DNA from 4 places in the Pseudogracilibacillus sp. SO10305 genome. Region 1 is predicted to be linked to each of the others. Evidence: riboswitches for the same ligand, from Rfam matches in the RefSeq annotation. Region 1 holds a riboswitch; each other region holds the start of a gene.
The links. A riboswitch is a leader RNA that binds a small molecule or an ion and turns the genes downstream of it on or off. The one in region 1 is predicted to bind cobalamin.
Positions count from the first base shown of each region.

Region 2: another riboswitch for cobalamin. It lies ahead of SPD45_RS04850 (ribonucleoside-diphosphate reductase subunit alpha); the one in region 1 lies ahead of SPD45_RS03345 (InlB B-repeat-containing protein).
Region 3: another riboswitch for cobalamin. It lies ahead of SPD45_RS00580 (DUF4430 domain-containing protein); the one in region 1 lies ahead of SPD45_RS03345 (InlB B-repeat-containing protein).
Region 4: another riboswitch for cobalamin. It lies ahead of SPD45_RS12500 (hypothetical protein); the one in region 1 lies ahead of SPD45_RS03345 (InlB B-repeat-containing protein).

Region 1 is NZ_JAXHDE010000002.1:149,293-155,133, forward strand. It holds gene SPD45_RS03340 (DUF4430 domain-containing protein) at 1-198, opposite strand, end outside; gene SPD45_RS03345 (InlB B-repeat-containing protein) at 282-3,683, opposite strand; cobalamin riboswitch at 3,845-4,025, opposite strand; gene SPD45_RS03350 (murein hydrolase activator EnvC family protein) at 4,178-5,290, opposite strand; gene SPD45_RS03355 (C40 family peptidase) at 5,674-5,841, opposite strand, start outside.
Region 2 is NZ_JAXHDE010000003.1:188,411-194,251, forward strand. It holds gene SPD45_RS04850 (ribonucleoside-diphosphate reductase subunit alpha) at 1-1,947, opposite strand, end outside; cobalamin riboswitch at 2,176-2,387, opposite strand; gene SPD45_RS04855 (LysR family transcriptional regulator) at 2,515-3,420, opposite strand; gene gdhA (NADP-specific glutamate dehydrogenase) at 3,567-4,949, shown strand; gene SPD45_RS04865 (NAD-dependent deacylase) at 5,029-5,745, shown strand; gene SPD45_RS04870 (histidine kinase) at 5,812-5,841, opposite strand, start outside.
Region 3 is NZ_JAXHDE010000001.1:100,983-106,823, forward strand. It holds gene SPD45_RS00565 (RecQ family ATP-dependent DNA helicase) at 1-1,318, opposite strand, end outside; gene SPD45_RS00570 (helix-turn-helix domain-containing protein) at 1,315-2,373, opposite strand; gene SPD45_RS00575 (ECF transporter S component) at 2,389-2,898, opposite strand; gene SPD45_RS00580 (DUF4430 domain-containing protein) at 2,905-3,327, opposite strand; cobalamin riboswitch at 3,443-3,627, opposite strand; gene SPD45_RS00585 (ATP-binding protein) at 3,629-5,380, opposite strand; gene SPD45_RS00590 (response regulator transcription factor) at 5,380-5,841, opposite strand, start outside.
Region 4 is NZ_JAXHDE010000017.1:55,151-60,991, forward strand. It holds gene SPD45_RS12470 (aldehyde dehydrogenase family protein) at 1-752, shown strand, start outside; gene SPD45_RS12475 (BMC domain-containing protein) at 775-1,062, shown strand; gene pduL (phosphate propanoyltransferase) at 1,081-1,950, shown strand; gene SPD45_RS12485 (EutN/CcmL family microcompartment protein) at 1,968-2,252, shown strand; gene SPD45_RS12490 (BMC domain-containing protein) at 2,245-2,589, shown strand; gene mdh (malate dehydrogenase) at 2,611-3,558, shown strand; cobalamin riboswitch at 3,608-3,785, shown strand; gene SPD45_RS12500 (hypothetical protein) at 3,935-4,714, shown strand; gene rlmD (23S rRNA (uracil(1939)-C(5))-methyltransferase RlmD) at 4,827-5,841, shown strand, end outside.

The DNA of each region.
Region 1 (5,841 bases):
AACCCAGACATCAAATGTAAGCTTATCTAATTTCGTTACTAAGTTATCCTCTATGTTTGTTTCTATAGATATAGTTTCATTGGTAATTTTCTCTTTTGGTACATCATTAGCGTATACTGGACCAATTTTAATTTGGAAAATGGAAACAATAAAAAGAATTACCATTAAATTCATTAAAATATGTTTTCTTTTATTCATTAAAGTAGCTCCTTTTTCATCTCATTTTTTCATAATATAAATATGTTTCCAGAAGTAGATCTACTTCTGGAAACATGTAACTACTATTTGCTCTGAACAATCCTTCTACTTACAAATAGAGCGATTCCTGTTACAAGTAAGATAAATCCAATAAATAATATTGTATACATTGTTGTCGCTGTGTTAGGTAAGTGCTCTTTATTGTCTTTTTCCACTTCATCTTCTTGTGCCTGCTCAGACTTCGATTCACTAGGTTCAATGACGGTAGGTGAAGCATCTTCTTTTATATCCTCATCCCCTGGATTCTCTTCAGTTTCAGATTTCTCAGGCTTTGTTTCTGGTTTACTCGGTTGTTTTCCACCTTGCTCAGAATTTGAAGTTTCTTTATCCTTTAAATCTTTAATTGACTGTTTTAATAAAGCTAGGGCTTCATTTACTTCTTCTTGTGTTGCTTGATCATTTTCTACAACTGTTTTAGCGTTGTTTAATGCCTCTTTAAACTTTTCTACAGTTTGCTTAGTCTTATTAGATAGATCAACTGATGATGCATCATTTACTGCATTTTGTAATTCTTCCTTTTGTACCATTTCTTCTGTCGGTTCTTCTTTTAATTGATCGATTTTTAATTGAAGATCTCTTAATGTAGCATCAACTTCATCTTGAGTTATCTCTTCATCTTCGAGTACAGTTTTCGCATGTTCTAACGCATCCTCAAATGAATTAACAGATTCTTCTGTTTTATTCGATAAATCAATGTTATCTGCTTCTGCAATCTTTTCTTGTAATTCATCTTTTAATGCTCTTTGCTTTAATTCAGAAATTGCGTTCAATAAAGCATTTGCCGCTTCATCGACTTCCTCCTGAGTTGCATTCTGATTTTCTAATGCTGCTTTTGCTTCAGTTAATGCATTCTCAAAGTTCATAACACTTGAAGGAGTTTTGTCATCAAGGTTTATTTCTTCTGCTCGTTCAATCTCTCTTTCCAACTTCTCTTTATTAATTTCTTCTTGTTCTTCTTGTACACTTTCAATTTTCTCTTGAACATCTTCTACAATCATATCAACTTCATCTTGCGTAATAGATTCATCTTCAATAATGCTATTTAATTGTTCTAATGTTTCGGTAATGATTTCTTGTTGCTCTACTGTAAATAATTCTTCCTTATATCCACTTAATCGAGCTTCTTCAAAGATGGCATGAGAAATAACTACTTCTTCTGTCTCTGTTTCATCCCTATATTCAATTTTACCCAATGCAACTTCCAATTGATTAATCATTTCCTTTAGATTATCAATTGTCGCATTCGATGAATCTAATGTTGATATCGTTCTTACACTTCTAAATTCTTTTATGTTTAGTTCGCGTAAAACCATTTCCGCTTGTCCAAACAAACTTCCTAATGATCTAGCAGAGTCGTTGGTAATTGTCTTTAAATTTGTTTGTAATATTTCATTCATTTTTGTTTCTAATTCAACTTTTAAATTATCTACTACTACTTCTTCTTCTAATTGAACGATTCTTGTCTCTAATGATTCTAATTTTGAAACATTAGAAACATATAATTTTGCATTTTCAGATAAACTATCAAATTTTAAACGTGCCTGTTCAATAGCTTCTTTATGGTCTAATGTTACATCAATAGTGGCAGGTAAATTTCCGATCATTTCTTGTACTTCTAATCCTGCTATTTCATCTTCATTTACCGCTTCTGTCCACTTCGCATAAAATGTTTTATCTTCCGTAGAACCTTTAGTAATTTGAGTTACTTTTTCTCCTTCAAATGATGCATTAGTAAACCATCCTTCAAATGTATAACCCTCTTTTAAAATATCTTCTTCTTTTGGTAAAATTACATCATCATCAATTGTATAATCTGTTACAATTTCATCTGATATAAATGAAGCATCATTTAACTCATACGTGATAGAATAAACTTCATTTTCATATTGAGCGTGTAATGTCACATCTTTTTCAGGAACAACTAATAATTCCCCAGCTTCATAAATAGTACCTGAACCATCTTGTTTACTGTTCCACTCAGTAAAAGATTTTCCTTTTACATCTTGTCCTTCTGGAATTTCTACTAATCCATAACGTTTCCCGCTTTCTATTGAACTATTTCCTTCTTCCTCAAACGTTACAGTTTGCTCTTTTGCCACCAACATATCTTTATATTCGCCATTTACCATGTCAGACATGTCATATAAATCATTTTTTCCTTTAACAAAACGTTCATAAGCGATTAATCCATAAATCGATTGGTCTGTAGCCATTCCGTTAACACCGTAGCCAGAACCTCCACCACCATCATTTCCGGATGTTACATGTCTAAATCCACCTGAAATATTGTATATCGTCTCTTCTGTATTATCTCTATATGATTCTTTTTCTGGTGTAGTTCCTGGCGCCCAAAATGTTAGTAATTTATCAACCATATTATTCGTAGTAACACCGTCATGTTTACCGCCATCAGTAACAAAATTTACTTGTTTTCCAAGATACGGTAAATCTACTGTTGAAATAGGATCCATTCCTAAAGCAGTTAATGCTACAACTACTTGCACAGTACTCTCTACGTTGACATTACCAAAAGCAGCAAATCCACCATTATCTAACTGCATATCACCTAATACAACAATTGCCCGTTCTACCGCTTTAGCAAATTCTTCAAACTTATAAGTAGAATCAGTTTGCTCAAATAATGCCTTATCCTTGTAGTATGGAGCTAATGATTGTAATGCCATTCCAGTAATATCTGCATCAGGTTGTTTCCCCATTAATGCCCATCCACCGATTGTTCCATCAGATTGTTCTATTTCTCTATCTAAAATGTAATCGATCATTTTACCAATCGTGTTTACATTTTCATTTGTTGTATCTTCATAAAGTTCATAAGGTCCTGTGTTTAAAGCGATAATTTCCCAAATTGGACCATTAATTCCTTGTCTGTATGAGAATGGATATGATTCAGATAATTTTTCTATATAGTCATAACCAGCTACATTTGTAATATCATAACCGAGAGCACTTAGTGCTAAAATAGACCTTGACCATTCTGTGGATTTATTACGGTCCAGGTTGCCACTCTTTCTTTCTACATACTCCTCTACTCGATTTATGTATCCATCGAAATATTCCTGTGTTAATTCATCATTGTAATAGTAACCGCCATCTAGTCCTCTTAGTAAACCCATTACTGTCCATTCACCATTTGATGTTCCGAAAATAGGAGCATCTACAACATTATAATTATATAAGTTTGCATGGTTAATATAGAAGCCGACCTCCGGCTTTTCATCTTCCCAAAATCGCACATCTAAATGTAAGTAATCATTATTCGGATCATAAATCCCTTGATTTACAACATCTACTAACGTTTTTTCTTCGTCTTTTTCACTCGCTGAACTTAGTTGTGGAAACGAAGATACTACAAGTAAAAGCGCTGCCAAAATTGCAAAAAACTTTTTAAACAACTGTTTTCCCATTATACCTTGTCCTTCCTTTATAATTTCCCACACAAAATAACCTTGAACAATCCGGTCCTGTTCAAGGTTATAGCATGAATATTTATCATAAATACACGTATGTATACATACATAGGTATAATATATATGAATGAATATTTCCCCTTAGTCCCGGAAGGTTCGAAATAATACTCATCTTGACAAGTCTCCTGACTTAGGATCATTGCAATTGTCTTTTCCTTCCCGGAAATTTATCCAGTGGATTCAAAAGATTGCTCCCCATAACAGTGGCCGGACCGTTCAGGATTTTCACCTGATTCCTTATTAAGTTGCATATGCAACATCAAAATGATATATGAAGTTTTTTATGTAGGTATAATCAATACCCATCTTATATCATAGTACAACTTTTCTGAATTTAAAAGCATCTTTATAACTATGTAGAGGAAGTAAATGTCAAAAGAACATAAAAAAGTGTGAAAAAGGAATATCCTTCTTCACACCATTTTTCTATATTATCGCAAAAATGTAGTTGGATTTGTAATGTTGCCATTATTATGTACTTCAAAATGTAAGTGAATACCAGTCGAATCACCTGTCGTACCCATGACACCAATTTGTTCTCCACGCTTTACTTTTTGACCTGATTTCACAGTAATTTTCGACATATGTGCATACAATGTTTTTAAACCATTACCATGATCTACAATTACCATGTTTCCATAACCACCAGAATTCATCCCAGCTGATTCTACTGTACCAGCTTCGGCTGCATAAATTGGAGGTGATGTACTTCGATCTGTTCGAGCAATATCAATACCTTTATGCATTGCACCCCAACGCTCTCCAACGTGACTGGAAATGTATCCACCATCAGTCGGCCAACCCAAAGTTGAGTTACTATTAGCAGTATCAACAGAAAAAGATGTCCCTATATTTTCAGCTTCTTTTTCTGCCTCTAGTAATGCCAATTCTTTATCTTCTAATTTTAATTTTTTCGTTTTAGCTTTAAACTTCGCTTCTTTTTTCTTTATTTTTTCCTTCTTTTCCTCCGTTAACTCTTTTTGCATTTCTGTATTTTGCTTAATTTGTTTTAACTCTTGTTCTAAATCTTCCAGTTGTGCAAGCTTTTTCTCAACTTTTGCTTTATCTTTTTCTAAGTCTTCAATTAAACTTGCATCTGACTCAGCAATCGTATTAACTGCACTTGCTCGACTAATAAAATCATTAAAATCTTCTGCACCAAATAAGATTTCGATATATTGAATGTCGCCACCATTTGATTGGATCGATTTTGCACGTTCTTTTAAAATGTCAAAACGTTTTTCGATTTCCTCTTCTAATTTTTCAATTTCCTCTTCTACTTTCTTTATCTCTTTTTTTGTTTCTTTCATTGCCTTTTCATTTTGTTTCAATGTTTCTTTATACTCTTTGATCTCTATATTAAGTTCCTTTATTTCTTTCACTAATTTTTTGATTTCTTTATTCGCTTTCTTTAAGTCTTTCTTTATATTCTCTCTATCTTTTTGAATATCTTCTATCTTTTCAGCTGCAATGTCATTTGTTGGATATAATACAGTTCCAGCAAATAAAATTGCTACCGCTAAAAATAACTTTATATACTTCAATGCATCTTACTCCCTTCCTCTTTTTGTCCCCAAAGCATATTATAACAATCTAACATTTCATACGAATGTGATTCTCATTACAGTTTATTATCAAATTTCAAACAAAAAATAAGCACATATTACTATTTTAGTAACTTATGCTTATGTGACTATACAATTATTTCAAATTATGTAATAACTGTTACATTGCACGAAGTACAAATAGGCTCCTACAAATAATATGTAATTTCGGCTTGTCCAAGGCAATCAACCTACTAGTGACAAAAAGTTACATACAAATGATGCTCATACTCCATTTTATGTATATACAAACAAAATAAAACTAGCATGAAATAGAGTCGTCATCCATCTATTTCATACTAGCTTTTCATTATAATATTTAATTATTTAACTCTTCTTACGTGACCGCTGAATACGCCACTCCAGTAAGAGTTGTTCATGCTTACGATTTCTACCCCTCTACCAGACTGTGATCCGATGAACTGTCCTCCACCTAAGTAAATTCCAACATGTCCATCTGTTTTGTACGTATCAAAGAATACTAAATCTCC
Region 2 (5,841 bases), on a different contig from region 1:
CGTTCTGTGATCTAATGCTGGTGCTGTTACTGGAATTTTGAAGTCTTTTTTCTCCTCGTAATAGAACACTTGGAAAATCGGGTCAATACTCGCAGTGGACCCTGCAATCATCGCTGTCGATGAGTTCGGTGCTACTGCCATCAAATACCCATTACGAATTCCGTTTTCTTGTACTTCTTGTTGTAATGCTTCCCACTTTTCTCCTTCATATCCACGTGAAGTGAAATATTGTCCTGATTGCCATTTGCTTCCTTCAAAGAAACGGTAAGCGCCTTTTTCTTTACTTAATTCCATACTTGCTTGAATCGTTAAATAAGCAATCTGTTCATATAATTCATCCGTGTATGTTAATGCCTCTTCTGACTCCCATTCGATGCCTTTCAGTGCAAGCAAGTGATGCCAACCAAACGTTCCTAAACCTACCGCTCTATATTTCTGGTTCGTCAGTTGTGCTTGTAAAATTGGTAATGTGTTCATATCAATTACATTATCCAACATTCTTACTTGAATCGGAATGAGTCGCTCTAACACACCTTCTGGTACCGCACGACCTAAGTTAACAGAACTTAAGTTACAAACGACATAATCTCCAGTTTTATATTTCTTCACAATCACATCTTCATTTTCAACATACTCTTCTAAAAACTCTGTTGGTGATTGATTTTGGGTAATTTCTGTACAAAGGTTAGAACAATAGATAATACCAGCATGACTATTTGCATTCATACGGTTTACTTCATCACGGTAAAACATAAACGGTGTACCTGTTTCTAACTGAGAAATCATAATACGTTTCATGATATCAATTGCCGGTACTTTCTTTTTCGTTAAACGTTCATCGCGAATACATTCTTCATATTTCGCCCGCCACGTTCCAGCACCTTTTTCTTCATCATAAAAATCTTCCAAGCTATATCCCATCACTTGTCTTACTTCATGTGGATCAAATAAATACCAGTCACCACGTGCTTCTACTTGTTCCATAAAGTAATCTGGTAAACATACTCCAGGGAAAATATCGTGTGCTCGCATACGTGCATCCCCGTTATTTAATTTTAAATCTAAAAACGGTTCAATATCGATATGCCATACATCTAAATAAATCGCGATCGCACCTTTTCTCGTACCTAATTGGTCCACACTTACCGCCGTATTGTTTAACTGACGAATCCACGGCACGACACCACTCGACATTCCTTTAAATCCTTTAATTGCACTCCCACGGCCTCGGACTTTCCCCATATAGACACCAATTCCGCCACCGTTTTTCGATAATTGTGCTACATCTGTGTTCACATCGTAGATCGATTGTAAACTATCCTCGACTGTATCAATGAAACAGCTAGAAAGTTGTCCATGTGTTTTTCCTGCGTTGTTCATTGTCGGTGTTGCAACAGTCATATATAAATTACTTAAAGCCCAGTAAGCTTCTAAAATATAATCCATTCGCTTCTCGCTATTTTCATCTTGCATTAAATGCATTGCGATAATCATCCAACGTTCTTGAGGCAATTCAAAAACGTTTTTCTCATGGTCTGTCGCTAAATATCTTGTTGCTAACGTATAAATAGCTAAATAGTGAAATAAACTATCGCGCTCTTGTTCGATCTTGCTTCCTAAAAGGTCGATCTCTTCTTTTGTATATTTTTCTAATAATTTATTCGTATAAATGCCTTTATTCGTTAATTGATCAATTAATGTATAAAAATCTCCATATTTTTCAGCTGGGTCATATCCTCTGTTAGCTGCAGCTTGCTCATACAATTGTGCAGCATATAAACGACTGGCAAAGTATGTCCAATCCGGATTAGCTTCATCAATATTTTCTAATGCAATTTTAATCATCTCAATGTGAACATCTAATCCTGTCACATTCGCTGTTGCGTTTAACATCTTTTCTTTATACGGTGTGACATCTACATTTAAACCTTCTTGTGCCAACGTCATTAATGCTTCTACCTTGTTTTCTACCTCTAACATGCTCATCTATAAATCCCTCCTGAAAAATTATCCCCTATTATATATGTCGATCGCTTCGTTTCGTGTTCTCCTAATATGTATTTTTTATATTAAAAAAGCCGTTTATTCGCATGAGGAATAAACGGCCAAAAAGACAACAAAATATGCACTATTTCAATATCCATGCCGTTTCCAAAATCCCTCACCCCGGAGAAGTGAAACTAACGCGATTAGGCAGGTCTCCTGACTTATATGTATCTCCAGAACCCCTTCCTATATGTGTTGCCTTTTCTTAAAAAAACAACTACATACAGTGAGCATGTCCTTTCATAAAAATAACATAATTACAGTTGCGGGGGCAGTTCTAGCTTCTCACTAGATTCCCTTTTTAAGACTTTCATACGTCACCTTAATCACTATATATTGTGTATTCAATTTTATATATCATCTATATATTGTGTTTTAATCTTAACATATTCATTTTTATGATGCAATATATTTTTAACAATTTTAGCGAATATTGGTATAGCATGTTGACGGATTTGTAACACCGATTTAGTTTTGATATACTTCTAAACGCATAAAGAAGTCTTTTATAAATTGATAGAACAATTTTTCCGTCGGTAATAATTCACGTTCAGCAGGAATAATCGCCCCGACCGATCGTTTCAAACTAGGTTCTGTAATTGGAACTTTCACCGTAGCACGCGGCAAACAATCGACCAATGTTACTTCTGGAATTAATGTAACACCTAATCCCGCTGATACAAGCCCTTTTATCGCGTCTAAATCTTTTCCTTCAAAGGAAATTTTCGGTTGAAAGCCACGTTGTAAACATCCTTCCATAATAACGTCGTGTAATATAAACCCTTTTGGAAACATGACAAACGATTCATCGCGCAATTCGATTAATTTTAATGAAGACCTGTTTGCAAGAGAATGATTACTCGGTAATAAAGCGACAATATCTTCTGTAAAAAGTACTGTACTTTTCACCTTATCTTGGTCTTGTGGTAATGGTCCTAATAATGCAATATTAATTTCGCCCTTTTTCACCCAATCAAGTAGCTCACTATGTGTCCCTTGATTTAGCACAAATTTCACATCTGGATACTGTTTTCGAAAGTAAAAAATAGCAGTAGGTAATATATAAGAGGCTAAACTAGCCGCAAAGCCTATATGAATCGTTCCTTTTTTAGGATCGGTATATTCAATCACTTCTTGTCTTGCATCATCGATCACATTCATCGCTTTTTCCATATGTTCTAAAAAAACTTTCCCAATTCTCGTTAGTCGAACGGTTCTTCCTTCTCGAATAAATAAATCTACCCCAAGCTCTTCTTCTAAATTAAAAATTTGCCGACTTACTGCTGATTGTGCCACATGTAAAGCATCTGCAGCTTCTGTTACATGCTCACGTTTTGCAACTTCAATAAAATATTTTATTTGTCTTAACTCCATTTTTGTCACCTCGTATTTTTATTATCTCATAAAAGCATTAATAATATCTATTAATAGTATTGTTTAGATTGATACATGTATGATAAGTTATTAATAGAGGAAGTATATAGAATAGACGGAATAGAAAGAAATGGGAGGCGAGCATCATGACTCAACTAGAGCGCGTCATTTCAGCGGAAGAACAAGAAGTAATCAACTACATGGATGACCTTTACGAAAAAATAAAAGCGCGTGATCCACATGAGGTGGAGTTTTTACAAGCTACAAAAATGTTACTAAATTCTCTTGTGCCGGTGTTTGTGAAGAATCGCACATATATAGAAAAAAATATATTAGAACAATTAATTGAACCCGAAAGAATCATTACCTTTCGTGTTCCGTGGATAGATGATAACGGAAATACGCATGTGAATCGTGGGTATCGTGTACAATTTAACAGTGCACTCGGCCCATATAAAGGAGGGATTCGTTTCCATCCGAGTGTGAATTTAAGTGTCATGAAGTTTTTATCCTTAACACAAATTTTCAAAAACTCTTTAACTGGTCAACCAATTGGTGGCGGAAAAGGTGGAGCAGACTTCGATCCAAAAGGAAAGTCTGACAACGAAATTATGCGTTTCTGTCAAAGTTTTATGACAGAATTATATCGCCATATCGGCCCGGACACAGATGTACCAGCAGGAGATATTGGTGTTGGAAAACGTGAAGTTGGTTATATGTTTGGTCAATATAAACGTATCCAAGGCGCGTACCATGCAGGCGTATTAACAGGAAAAGGGTTAAACTATGGTGGTAGTTTAGGGCGTACAGAAGCTACAGGATACGGCACGATTTATTTCGTGCAAGAAATGTTGAAAGATAAACGGGAAGATTTTAAAAATAAAACTGTTATCACATCTGGGTCTGGAAATGTTGCTATTTATGCAATGGAAAAAGCAATTAAATTAGGAGCAAAAGTTGTCGCTTGTAGTGATTCAGGTGGATATGTGTACGACCGTAACGGTTTAAGTCTACAGACGATTAAACGAATTAAATTTTCGGAAGGAGCACGTATTTCCGAGTATGTCAAAACACACCCTGAAGCAGAATACTTTGATGACGGGTCTAAAATTTGGTCGATTCCATGTGATATTGCACTTCCTTGTGCGACACAAAATGAAATCGATGAAGAATCTGCAAAAATGTTAGTAAAAAATGGCGTACAAGTTGTGGCAGAAGGAGCAAACATGCCTTGTTCCATCGAAGCAATCGATATCTTTTTAGAAAATGATATTATGTTCGGTCCTGCTCAAGCAGTAAATGCAGGTGGTGTCGCTTGTTCTTCATTAGAAATGGCGCAAAATAGCCAAAGACTAAGTTGGACTGTTGAACAAGTAGATGAACAACTACAACAAATTATGAAAACTATCTATTCAAACTGCAAACGTGCTTCGAATAAATATGATCATCCGGGAAATTTAGTTGTCGGAGCAAATATCGCAGGATTTACAAAAGTAGCAGACACAATGATAGAGCAAGGAGTCATTTAAGACAGGACGACGAAATAAAATTGTTTCGTCGTTTTTTCTTTGCTACGATATGAATAAGAGCATGATGGAGGGGATATGATTGGATAAACTAACAGAAATGCTAAAAGAATCTTCTAACACCATTATTTTCACTGGTGCTGGAATGTCAACAGAAAGTGGCTTACCAGACTTTCGTTCCAAAGATCGGGGATTATGGGAGAAATTCAATCCGAGTGAATTAGCAAACGTACATGCATTAGTACATAACACAGAAGAATTTACGGAGTTTTATCAATTTAGACTATCAGAAATTAATAAATATGAAGCACATAAGGGACATCATATATTAGCAGACTGGGAAAAATCCGGTCGTATTAAAGGGATCATCACACAAAATGTTGATGCCTTTCATTCTGATGCCGGAAACGAAAATGTCATGGAATTACATGGATCTTTTCGCGTATTCTATTGCCATACGTGTAAAAAAGAATATGCAAGAGATGTTTATTTAAAAGGGACATCTACATGTGATTGTGGTGGCACGATTCGTCCAGGGATCGTATTATTTGGCGAAAATTTACCGGAAGATACGTTTCGACGTGCTGAAATTGAAGCAAAAAATGCTGATTTATTTATCGTATTAGGGTCTTCCTTATCTGTTTCACCAGCAAATATGTTTCCATTAATCGCAAAAGAGCATGGTTCAAAGCTTGTCATTGTAAATCGTGAACCGACAGAATATGATCGTTTTGCAGATGTCGTTATCCAAGATAAAAGTATTAAAGAAGTGTTGATAGAAATAGATCAGCAGTTATAGCTATCTTTTAATGTTATATAAAAAGGTAATGAGTGTCTTATAGAAAGATACCCATTACCCTTTTATTTATCCCAAATTAATATTTGGTGGTTCTTT
Region 3 (5,841 bases), on a different contig from region 1:
CAAATGCTTTTTCTTTCTTTAATTGAATTCGTTTTTGAATATATGCCTCCATATCTATCCAAATTGATGGTGGAATAATTTTTTGTACAATCATATTGCTATCCATCATACCATGAGTCTGTAATTGAAAATATAAAAAACGTATCTTTGTTGCCTTCATTCGAAATAACATTTCTACTTCTTCATCTTTTTGTGGTAATGGCTCCTTTTGCTTTATAAAAGGTTGAAGTATATCATTTATAACTAATAATTCATTCTTTGTCGGTAAATCTTGCTCGATTAATTGTAGTGGCAGATGAATATCTCCATCCTTATATAAAACAAAACTGACACTTTGTTCTCCATCTCTACCCGCCCGTCCAATTTCTTGAATAAACGCCTCAATATTCGATGGCATTTGATAATGAATGACTAAACGAATATTTTTTTTGTTAATTCCCATACCAAATGCACTTGTACAACAAATAATTTGTAGTTGATCATGCATAAATTGTTGTTGCACTTTTAGACGATCATTCGCATCCATTCCACCATGATAATAGGCGATAGATCGATGTCCTAAATGTAGTTGTAATGTTTGTGCCATCTGTTCCGTCATTTTTCTACTCGAAAAATATATAATTGTTGGTACTTTATAATTTTTTAACAATGAAACGAGCATATCTAGTTTTTCTTGATCATCTATTACTTTTTCCAATACTAAAGCTATATTTTCTCGGTCGATTTTATATAAATGTCTAGCCATATGATGTAATTGTAATTGCCGTTGAATATCATCTTGTACAGCAGGAGTAGCTGTTCCAGTTAACGCCAATACTGGCGGATCACCTAAAGCGTTTATTACCGTATGCAACCGTAAATAATCTGGGCGAAAATCATGCCCCCATTGTGAAATACAATGCGCCTCATCAATAACGAATAGCGAGAGTTTTCTACGATTGCATAGATCCAAGATCATTTGTTGTTGTATTAATTCCGGAGAGATATATAATAATTTATATGTATGGAGATGGCGCAATATATATTGTCTTTCTTCCCACGTTTGCATACTATGTAATGCCGCAACTTCTTTAAACCCAAAAGCTTTTGCTTCTCGTACTTGATCAATCATTAACGAAATAAGGGGAGAAACAACGATTGTCAAATATGGTAACACTTTTGCTGGTAATTGATAACAAATCGACTTCCCTGATCCTGTCTTCAACATTCCTAACACATTTTTGCCTTGTAACACATCACGAATAATTTCTTCCTGTCCTTCTTGAAATGAATCATAAGAAAAATGCTCCTGCAATAATGTTTGTAAATTTTCCTTCATTTGTTATCTCCCCCTTTCTTTTGCAAATATGTTAATGCTAAGCGGATTTGAAAATAGGTGATCGATGGACCAACATGATCCTTAATCGGTTTTAATTTAAATGTTTTTGTACGTTGAATCACATCATGTATTTCTTCTATCTTGTCTAATGCAATAAATTGTGTATATGGAAAATTCGGTTCATATAATGCAATTTCTACTAGATGGTCATAAATCGTATTTATTTTTAATTTACGTATAGAGGCAATTTTTTCTAATTGATGACCTTGTTGCCATAAATTGTATGTTTGTTTTGTAGAATGGGTTAATTTGGAATGAATTGTTTCACCACGAATTTCTTGTTTCATATGGTATAAAATAGGATGTAGATCAACGTTTATATGTTGTAAAATATAGTGAATAACATTTAACGTCTCCAACTCTATATCTGCTACAGATAAATTATACTTATCGACCAACTGTTGTTTGGATTGCCCAATGACCGTAGCACCTGTTAACTGATCTACGAATAAAGCTGCTCCTAGATCAGTAACTTGAAGTAACAAGCTACGTAATTCCATAAATAATTTGTCTAAACATTCATTTACTCGATCTTTCGTTTTTCCATATACTAATTTCACCCACTGCTCGACAGGTCTGTTTTCTATAATTGGAATATATTGCTTGTTTCCAACAGACTTATTTGTCCAAACTTGAATTAACAAAAGTAATCGTTCAAAAAAGATACGATCAATCTGCTCCAATTTCCCCCCATTTAAATGATACATAGAAATTTCATGTTGTAATTGTAAGATAGATTCATCTGTCATATTACATAATGTATATTGTTGTCCCACTATTTTCAGCTTGTCAGCTTCAACGAGTGAAAGAATTTCCCTATCATACACAGCTTTATCTAATTGTTTATAAATAGTAAAAAAACGATTCAAATGAAATAAATTTGCATCTTGAATCGTTTGGATCGATTGTTTTCCTTGTATAATATAATATGGTGAATTAGCGGAGCGTTCACCTTCCATTCTATACAAACAATATAAAATAATTTGTCGAAACAATGAACACTCCTCCTTTTAATGTTGAATATTGAAACGGTCTTTTGCATATCGTTTCATTAAATAAGCAAAAATTGGATAAAGCACAATAATGAACACTGCATTTCCAATTGCATGATACGTATCAAAAGGTAACCCTAAAAGATAGTACGGCCAGAATTTTCCTGCTACTTGGTAAGTCACTAACGATATAATAAACCCATATAAATATCCACAAAAGACTCCATACAGTGCTAACATATAAACAGGAATATGTTTTACATATTTACCTATACATCCACTAATTACACCAATTAATCCCCAGGAGAAGACTTGCCATATTGACCAAATCCCCATTCCAAGTAACATATTGGATAAAAATGTAATAAGCAATGCCAAAACAAACGCAGCACCTGGTCCCATAATGATGCCAGCGATTATTATAATCGCTGTTACTGGTTGTACATTAGGAATAAAAACTAAAAAAGATCTTCCTACGATTCCTAACGTGGCAAGTATTGCTAATATCGTTAATTTATACGTATTCAACGTCGATTACTCCCAAGGTTGAAAATCAAAATTAACTTCATCTCCATTGGAAAGTTCATACTCTCCTGCACCAACCATTGCCATTTCATCGTTTACAAAATACATCCAAGCTTTTTCTTCTCCTTCTTCCGCTGCTTTTCCATCAATTGACGTAATAAAGCCACCATCTTCTTCAATATCAAAGTTTTCTTTCATAACGTCTAATAAAATTGCGCCATCTTCTGTCTTAATTTCCTTCTCTTCTAATACTTCCTCGCCTTTATCCAAAGAAATTACGACATCAACCGTAATCTCCTCTGACACTTCATTTGTTTCATTGTTTGCTTGATTGTTCACACTGTTATTTGTTTCATTTGCATCATTTGAACAACCTACTAAAACACCTACAGATAATAATAGTGCAGATAAAATAGTCATTAATTTTTTCATTGTAAAACTCTCCTTTATTATAGTATAAAATTAAAAAAGGCTGTAACAAAAGCTCACTCGTTTTGTTACAACCTCTATAAACATATTCATATAGAAGTAGCTTGAACCCCGAAGCTCTTTTACACAATTATTGGTAGGTATACTGACTTAACTATCATCCTACTTTGGATTCCTTCCCATATCAATCGATACAGTGGATTACATCCATTTCGTCCAGTATTACAGTTGCGAGGACAGTTCTAGATTTGCACTAGATTCCCGATGTATGAACATCATTTGGCCAATAATTTTTATGAAATTATTATTGTGGTATGGTGAAATAGAAAGTTGTACCTTCATGCAATTTACTTTTGACAGAAATGACTCCCTCATGCGCTTGGATAATATGTTTTGTAATTGCTAGCCCAAGGCCTGTACCCTTTTTATCACTTCTCGTTCGTGCTTTATCCGCTTTATAAAAACGTTCAAAAACGAAGGAAAGGTCCTCTTCAGGAATTCCACTACCATTATCACGTACTTCTACATGTAAAGCATCTTCTTTTGATTGTACTACTACTTCCACTTGACCACCATTTTGTGTATGACCGATCGCATTATCAATTAAATTAGTAAATACTTGTTCCATTCGGTCAGGATCAATGAAAAGCAATTGCTGCTCTATATCCATTGTCAGTAATAATTGTACACCATTTTCCTCTGCCATACCATAAAATTTTTTGTACACTTTTTCTACAAACATTTGTGTGTCTATTTCTTCTTTATTTAACTCAATATGGCCGGCTTCCATTCTTCCAATATCAAGTAATTCATTAACTAGACGACTCATTCTTAAAGATTCTTCGAGAATAATTTGAGCAAGTTCATTTTTCTCTGCTTTACTTTCTGCAATATCATCTACGATTGCCTCACTATAGCCTTGCATTAAGGCGATTGGTGTACGTAACTCATGAGATACATTCGAAATAAAATCTTTTCTTAGTTTATCCATTTGTCTTTCCTCTGTCATATCACGTATAACAGCAACAGCACCACGGATATATGTATCATCATATAAAGGTGTCATAATCATTACCCAATTTCGTCCTTGTAGTTGAACTTCTTGAATAACCTCTTTTTCCTCTTCAATTACCTTTTGGAACACAGCATATACATCATCAGGTAATTGCTGCATCATTTCATCTAATATATTATGCTCAAAATACCAATCACGAATAAATTGTTCTGCAGGTGGATTAATAACAATTACTTTTGCATCCCTCGTTAAGGTAATAACGCCATCTGCCATCGAATTAACTAACCGACTTAATTGTTCTTTCTCATGTCGTAACGCATCAATATGAAAATTCAATTGCTTCCCCATTTTATTAAATGCGACTGCGAGTTCACCTATTTCATCATTGGATAACACTGGAAGTTTCGTATTAAATTCACCCTTTGCAACTTGAATCGCCGCTTTACGCATTTGAATTAATGGTGCAGTAATTCTCGTCGATAGGAAAAATGCAAAAATGGTCGTTAAGATGATTGCGATTGCGGCTCCAACATAAATAATTCTTGTCGTCTCTGCACGTGTTTGGTTAATGACATCCAATGATTGTAAAACATAAATAGCACCTTGTTGTTTACGCATTGGAATACCAATAACCATTATTTCTGAATCATTATTTGGTACTGTAAGTTTTTCATTAAATACTTCGTTTTGTGTTGCGACATGCAACATATCTTCATTAACAACCGGAGAAATTTCTTTTACTTTAGCTAACGATTGATTCGTCGTTTTTGATTCCCATAAAGATTCATTATGCTTATATAAAAGTACTTTACTCGAAGGTTCCTTTACTGTCTCCACCAAATCCATTACCATATCTTTATCATCATGTTCTTCCACAATCATTGAAATTTTAGTCGCTGCTTGAATCATCGCTTTTTCGGCTTCTTGTACGTGAAATCTTTCGAAAAATTGTAACAGTAAAATCGATAAAATAAATAAGACAAAAGAAACTAGCAATAAAATCGTTATTGCTAGTTTCCCTACTACACTTCTCCAGAACATTATTGTTCTTCTACCTCTAATTTATATCCGATTCCCCATACTGTAACAATCATTTTCGCTGCTTCTTTTGAAACACTCGTTAGTTTTTCACGTAATCGCTTCACATGGGTATCGACTGTTCGTAAGTCACCGAAAAATTCGTACTGCCACACTTCTTTTAACAAGTCTTCTCTTTTATACACTTTATCAGGCGACTGCGCTAAAAACACAAGTAACTCATATTCTTTAGGAGTTAACGAAATTTCTTGATCATTTGCAGTAACACGATATGCATCCAAATCAATGGTTAAATGTGGAAAAACGATTAAATTATTTGTTTGCATCGACGTTTGTTTCACATTCGTTTGCCCTGTTCTTCGAAGTACGGCTTTCACTCGTAAAACAACTTCACGTGGACTAAAAGGTTTTACAATATAATCATCTGCTCCAACCTCAAATCCTTGCACACGATTGGATTCTTC
Region 4 (5,841 bases), on a different contig from region 1:
TATGTGCAACAGAGCAAGCAATTGTTGTAGATGAGGCAATTAAGGAAGCCTTTATCAAAAAAATAGAGCAACAAGGGGCATACATTTTATCGCCAGCGGAAAAGGAGAAGATGGAAAAATTAATTTCTCCCCAACCAGGTCGAGTGAATCCAGCAATTGTAGGTAAAAGTGCAAAGTACATTGCTAAACAAGCTGGAATCCAAGTGCCGGACAATACTCGGGTAATTATTGGATTAGAAACGAAAGTTGGGAAAGATATTCCATTTTCATTAGAAAAGTTATCTCCTGTATTTGCTCTTTATATTGCTAAAAATGTCGAGGAAGCAAAAAATATTTGTATGGATTTATTAGATTTAGGAGGCCGGGGACATTCATTATCCCTTCATACAGAGGATGATCATATTGCCCGAACATTTGCGATTGATATGCCAGTATCTAGAATGCTAGTAAATACGATGAGCTCTATCGGTGCTGTAGGTGGTACAACAGGATTAAAACCGTCGATGACATTAGGCTGTGGTTCCTTCGGAGGGAATATTACATCAGATAATATTTCGGCTGAACATTTAATTAATATAAAACGAATGGCTTATGGAACAAAAACAGTGGAATTACCAAAAGAAACAACGACGAATGAAGATCTTTTTGACGAAGATGAAATTAAAGCAACATTAAATGCACATATTTCCAATCAATTGGATCAAGCTTTAATTGAAAATATTGTAGAAAAAGTAATTAAAAAATTATCATAAAAACAATTAGGAGGAATTTATTATGAATAACGCAGGTACAGCTTTAGGAATGGTAGAAACAAAAGGATTAGTTGGATCAATCGAGGCAGCAGATGCAATGGTGAAAGCAGCTTCAGTAAATTTAGTTGGAAAAGTACATGTTGGTGGCGGAATTGTTACTGTATTAGTTAGAGGCGATGTAGGTGCAGTGAAGGCTGCAACGGATGCAGGTTCTGCAGCAGCAGAGCGTGTTGGAGAATTATTATCTGTACATGTAATCCCTAGACCACATAACGAATTAGAAAACATTTTACCGACAACAGAAAAATAAGAAAAAGGATGTATGTAGATGAATGAAAAAACGATTGAGCAAATAGTACAACAAGTAGTTGCCAAATTAAACAATAATTCATCTGAATTAACACCTGAAGGGCCAATTCCTATTGGAGTCTCAGCTCGTCATATTCATCTTCAGAAAGAACATGTAGACATCCTGTTTGGTAAGGGATATGAACTAACTAAGAAACAAAATTTATCACAACCTGGTCAATTTGCAGCGAACGAAACATTAATGATTGCTGGACCTAAAGGAAGCATCAATCGAGTGCGAATTTTAGGTCCTGTTCGACCAGCATCACAAGTTGAAGTTAGTTTAACAGACGCATTTGCACTTGGTGTCAAACCACCATTAAGAGAATCAGGTGACATAAAAGGGTCAAGTCAGATTACATTAATAGGTCCAAAAGGGACGGTCCATTTACAAGAAGGTTTAATCATTGCACAGGCTCATATTCATATGAATCCAGAAGAAGCAAAAACACTTCAAGTAAGTGATGGGATGTATGTCAGTGTGTCTGTACAAACGGAACGTCCTATGACATTTCCTCAAGTGAAAATAAGAGTGTCTGATCGATATAAACTTGAGATGCATATTGATACAGATGAAGCAAATGCAGCATTTATTTCAACAGGAACTACTGGTAAAATTGTTCATTCTGAAGAACCGTTAAGACAAGTTTTCGTAAATGAAACAAAAGTTGAGGAAAAGAAGGAAGAAGTAGATAGTCGTTCTGTTATGTATTATGAAAAAAAATTATTATCGAAAGAAGCTCTAGAGAAAATCGATGCACAAACAATTCATGTCAATAAGCAAACAATAATCACCGCACTTGCTTACGATTATGCTCGAGAAAACGATAAAAAAATAAAAATGGTGTGAGAAAGCAGTGATGAAAGATGCAATTAGGACAAGTGATTGGGAATGTATGGGCAACTAGAAAAGAAGAAGGGTTGGAAGGTTTAAAGCTATTAATTGTTCAACCGCTTAATGCACATAATGAGCCAATTCGTAATCATATGGTTGCAGCAGATCGAATTGGTGCAGGGATAGGAGACAAAGTGCTTGTGACTAGTGGTGGTTCTTCTCGATATATATTAAAAGAGCGTACGATTCCAATTGATGCTGTCGTTGTAGGTATTGTTGATTCGACAGAGATAGAAAGAGGTGGAACATTTGAATAAGGCAATAGGTATGATTGAAACGAAAGGATTAATTTATTCATATGAAGCAGCTGATGCAATGATTAAAGCATCGAATGTGACATTAGTTAGCCAAAACTTAGTAGATGCAGGCATTGTTACGATTACTGTTGAAGGTGATGTTGGTGCCGTCCAAGCTGCTGTTGATGCTGGAAAAGAAAGAGTATTAAGTATGAATGGTCATTTACTTAGTGCCCATGTCATTCCACGTGCAGATGAAGCGGTATATCAAATGGTGAATCCTGCTGAAAAAGCAAAGAAACAACCAAAACAAAAGGCAAAACCAACAGAAAAGAAAAATACAAGTGAAAAAAAATAGGACAAAAGGAGTGAGGCCCCATTGTCTTTTAGAAGAAATAAAATAGCAGTAATTGGTGCTGGATTTACTGGTGCAACGACAGCTTTAATGCTAGCACAAAAGGAACTTGGTGATGTCGTTTTATTAGATTTACCAGATGTGGAAGATCCGACGAAAGGTAAAGCATTAGATATGTTAGAGGCTTCACCAATTCAACGATTTAATTCCAAAATTACTGGTACATCCTCATATGCGGATATTGCAGATGCAAATATGGTAATTATTACAGCAGGTATCCCGAGAAAGCCAGGTATGAGTAGAGATGATTTAGTAAATACGAATACAGGTGTAATGAAATCCGTTGCAGAACAAGTAAAACAATATGCGCCTAATAGCATTATTTTAGTATTAAGTAATCCTGTCGATGCGATGACTTATGTATGTCAAAAGGTAACAGGATTTCCAAAACATCGTGTTATCGGTCAATCAGGTGTGTTAGACACAGCGAGATTTAACACATTTGTAGCGGAGGAACTGAATATTTCTATTGAAGACATTTCTGGTTTTGTCCTCGGTGGACATGGAGATGAAATGGTTCCCCTTATTCGGTATTCTTATGCTGGTGGTATACCTTTAGAGTTATTAATTCCTAAGGAACGTTTAGACGCTATTATTGAAAGAACTCGAAAAGGTGGGGGAGAAATCGTAGCATTATTAGGAAATGGTAGTGCCTACTATGCTCCAGCTGCAGCAATTGTAGAAATGGCAGAAGCGATAATTCTAGATAAAAAGAAAATCTTACCTTCTATTACACTATTAAATGGGGAATATGGCTATCAAGATTTATTTTTAGGTGTTCCAACTATTTTAGGTGGTAATGGAGTGGAAAGTATTATTGAATTGCCTTTAACAGATGTGGAAAAAGACGGATTATCTATTTCAGCAAATGCTGTGAAATCAGTCATTGAAATATGTGATAAAGCATTATAAGGAAAAATCATTGCAATATTTCCTAAATTTTACTACAATGATTCGTAATGATATTCGGACGAATAATAGGTACCAATAATGGTTTAATAGGGAATTCGTTTAACGAAACTGTCCCCGCAACTGTAAGCATGGATAATCAATATAGATATACCACTGTTGAAACGGGAAGGTAATATTGATTAAGTGAAATGCGAAGTCAGGAGACCTGCCTTTATTCGTGGAAGCGATACTTTCTTCGGGGGTTGAGAGGTAGAAGCGAAATGAAATTATACAATATGTATAGTTGTTTTTTTGCTTCTCTTTAATCGAGGAAACAGTTAACATCCCCCAAAAAAGGTTGTTAACTGTTTTTATTTGTAAAGAGGAGGTACATCAAATGGGTAGTAACGGAGTAAAACAAATGAATGAATCACCAATACTTTTATACGAATCGAATAATAGGAATGAGTTTTTATATTTTGATATTCATGATAAAAATTTATTACAGGCCTTAGCAACAGAACGATTGGACCGTTTATATATCGGAATCAACGAACAGTTTCTTAAGGCTGTAAATGATTGTAATGAATGGAGTTTATATCAAATAACTTATGCCATCCGTAATTGTTTTTCCATTCAGAAACATACAAATGACCCTTCAGAAACATTGTCAGCCGTTGGTCTTCTAAAAAGAATTGTATCTTATAAAACTCGCAAAAATATTAAATTTATTTATAAACAACATCCGCAAATTGAGCAACAAGGGATGAAAACTTTTAAAAATTTAAATAGTTCCAATATAACGATTAACCTAGCAACAGTTACGGAACAAAGCCTTAAAATATTTCCTGATTTATTAAAACAGGCTTTTCATCAAGCGGTGTGGAATGACGAGACGATGGATCATATTGTTGTGAAATTAATAAGTGTACCATTAATTGAACGAAAATTAGTCATTCGATGTATGATTGATACATTAAAAGAAATTGAGGAAACAATGCTACACAATCGAGAAATGACGATTTTAATACGGAAAAAAATTACGAATTCCATGTATACCATATGTGATATTCGTGACTATGCACCAGCTAAACAATTATTAGAATATGATCATCGATCTGTCATGGAACATATGTTGGAAGCATCAGAAGATCGATCACTATTACTATCCATCTAAATAGTATAAAAACAGGAATATACCTCTAGGGATACGCTTTTTAAAAGCTAACTCTAGAGGTCTTTTGTATGTTAAAATAAATCATAGATAATAAATAAAGGAAGATAATATAATGGCAAAGACAAATGCTCCAGTTAAAAAGAACGAACATTATACGGTTACGTTTACCGATTTAACACATGAAGGAAATGGTGTCGCAAAAATAGGCGGGTATCCTATTTTTGTACCTGAGGCACTTCCAGACGAAACCGCAGAAATTCGTATCGTGAAAGCAAACAAAAAATTTGGTTTTGGAAAATTAATCGAACTAAAAAAACAAAGTGAAGGAAGAACAACTCCACCGTGTCCGGTGTTTTATAAATGTGGCGGATGTCAATTGCAACATATGTCTTATGAGATGCAATTAGATATGAAACGTAGCCAAGTTACCAATGTGATGCACAAAGTTGCTCATTTACCAGATGTACCAGTCCACCCTGTATTAGGAATGGAGGACCCTTGGCATTACCGCAATAAAATACAATTGCCTGTTGGAGAAAAAGATGGAGAAATCATTTTAGGATTTTATCAACAACGCAGCCACCGCATTATTGATGATATGGAAACATGTTTAATACAAAATAAAACAGGGGATAAGCTCGTTCAAGGTTTACGCAAACTTTTAAATGAACTAGGAATGGAAGCATATGATGAAAAATCACATCGTGGAGTGTTACGACATGTCGTTTTACGAACGGCTTATGAAACGAATGATACGATGCTCATTTTTGTGACAAAAACAGCAAAACTTCCAAACAAAGATGCACTTATTGCACGTATTACAGCACAATATCCAGAAGTGAAATCTATCGTCCATAATGTAAATCCAGATAAAACGAATGTCATTTTAGGGAAGAAAACAACAACGATTTATGGGGAAGATCATATTATTGACTCTATCGGTGATATAAAATTTAAGATTTCTCCTAAGTCCTTTTTTCAAGTGAATCCAACGCAAACGAAAGTGCTGTACGAAAAAGCGCTTGAATATGCAGATATTAATGAGCATGATGTAGTTATTGATGCATATTGTGGTATTGGGTCTATTTCATTATTTTTAGCGCAAAAAGCGAAAAAAGTGTATGGAG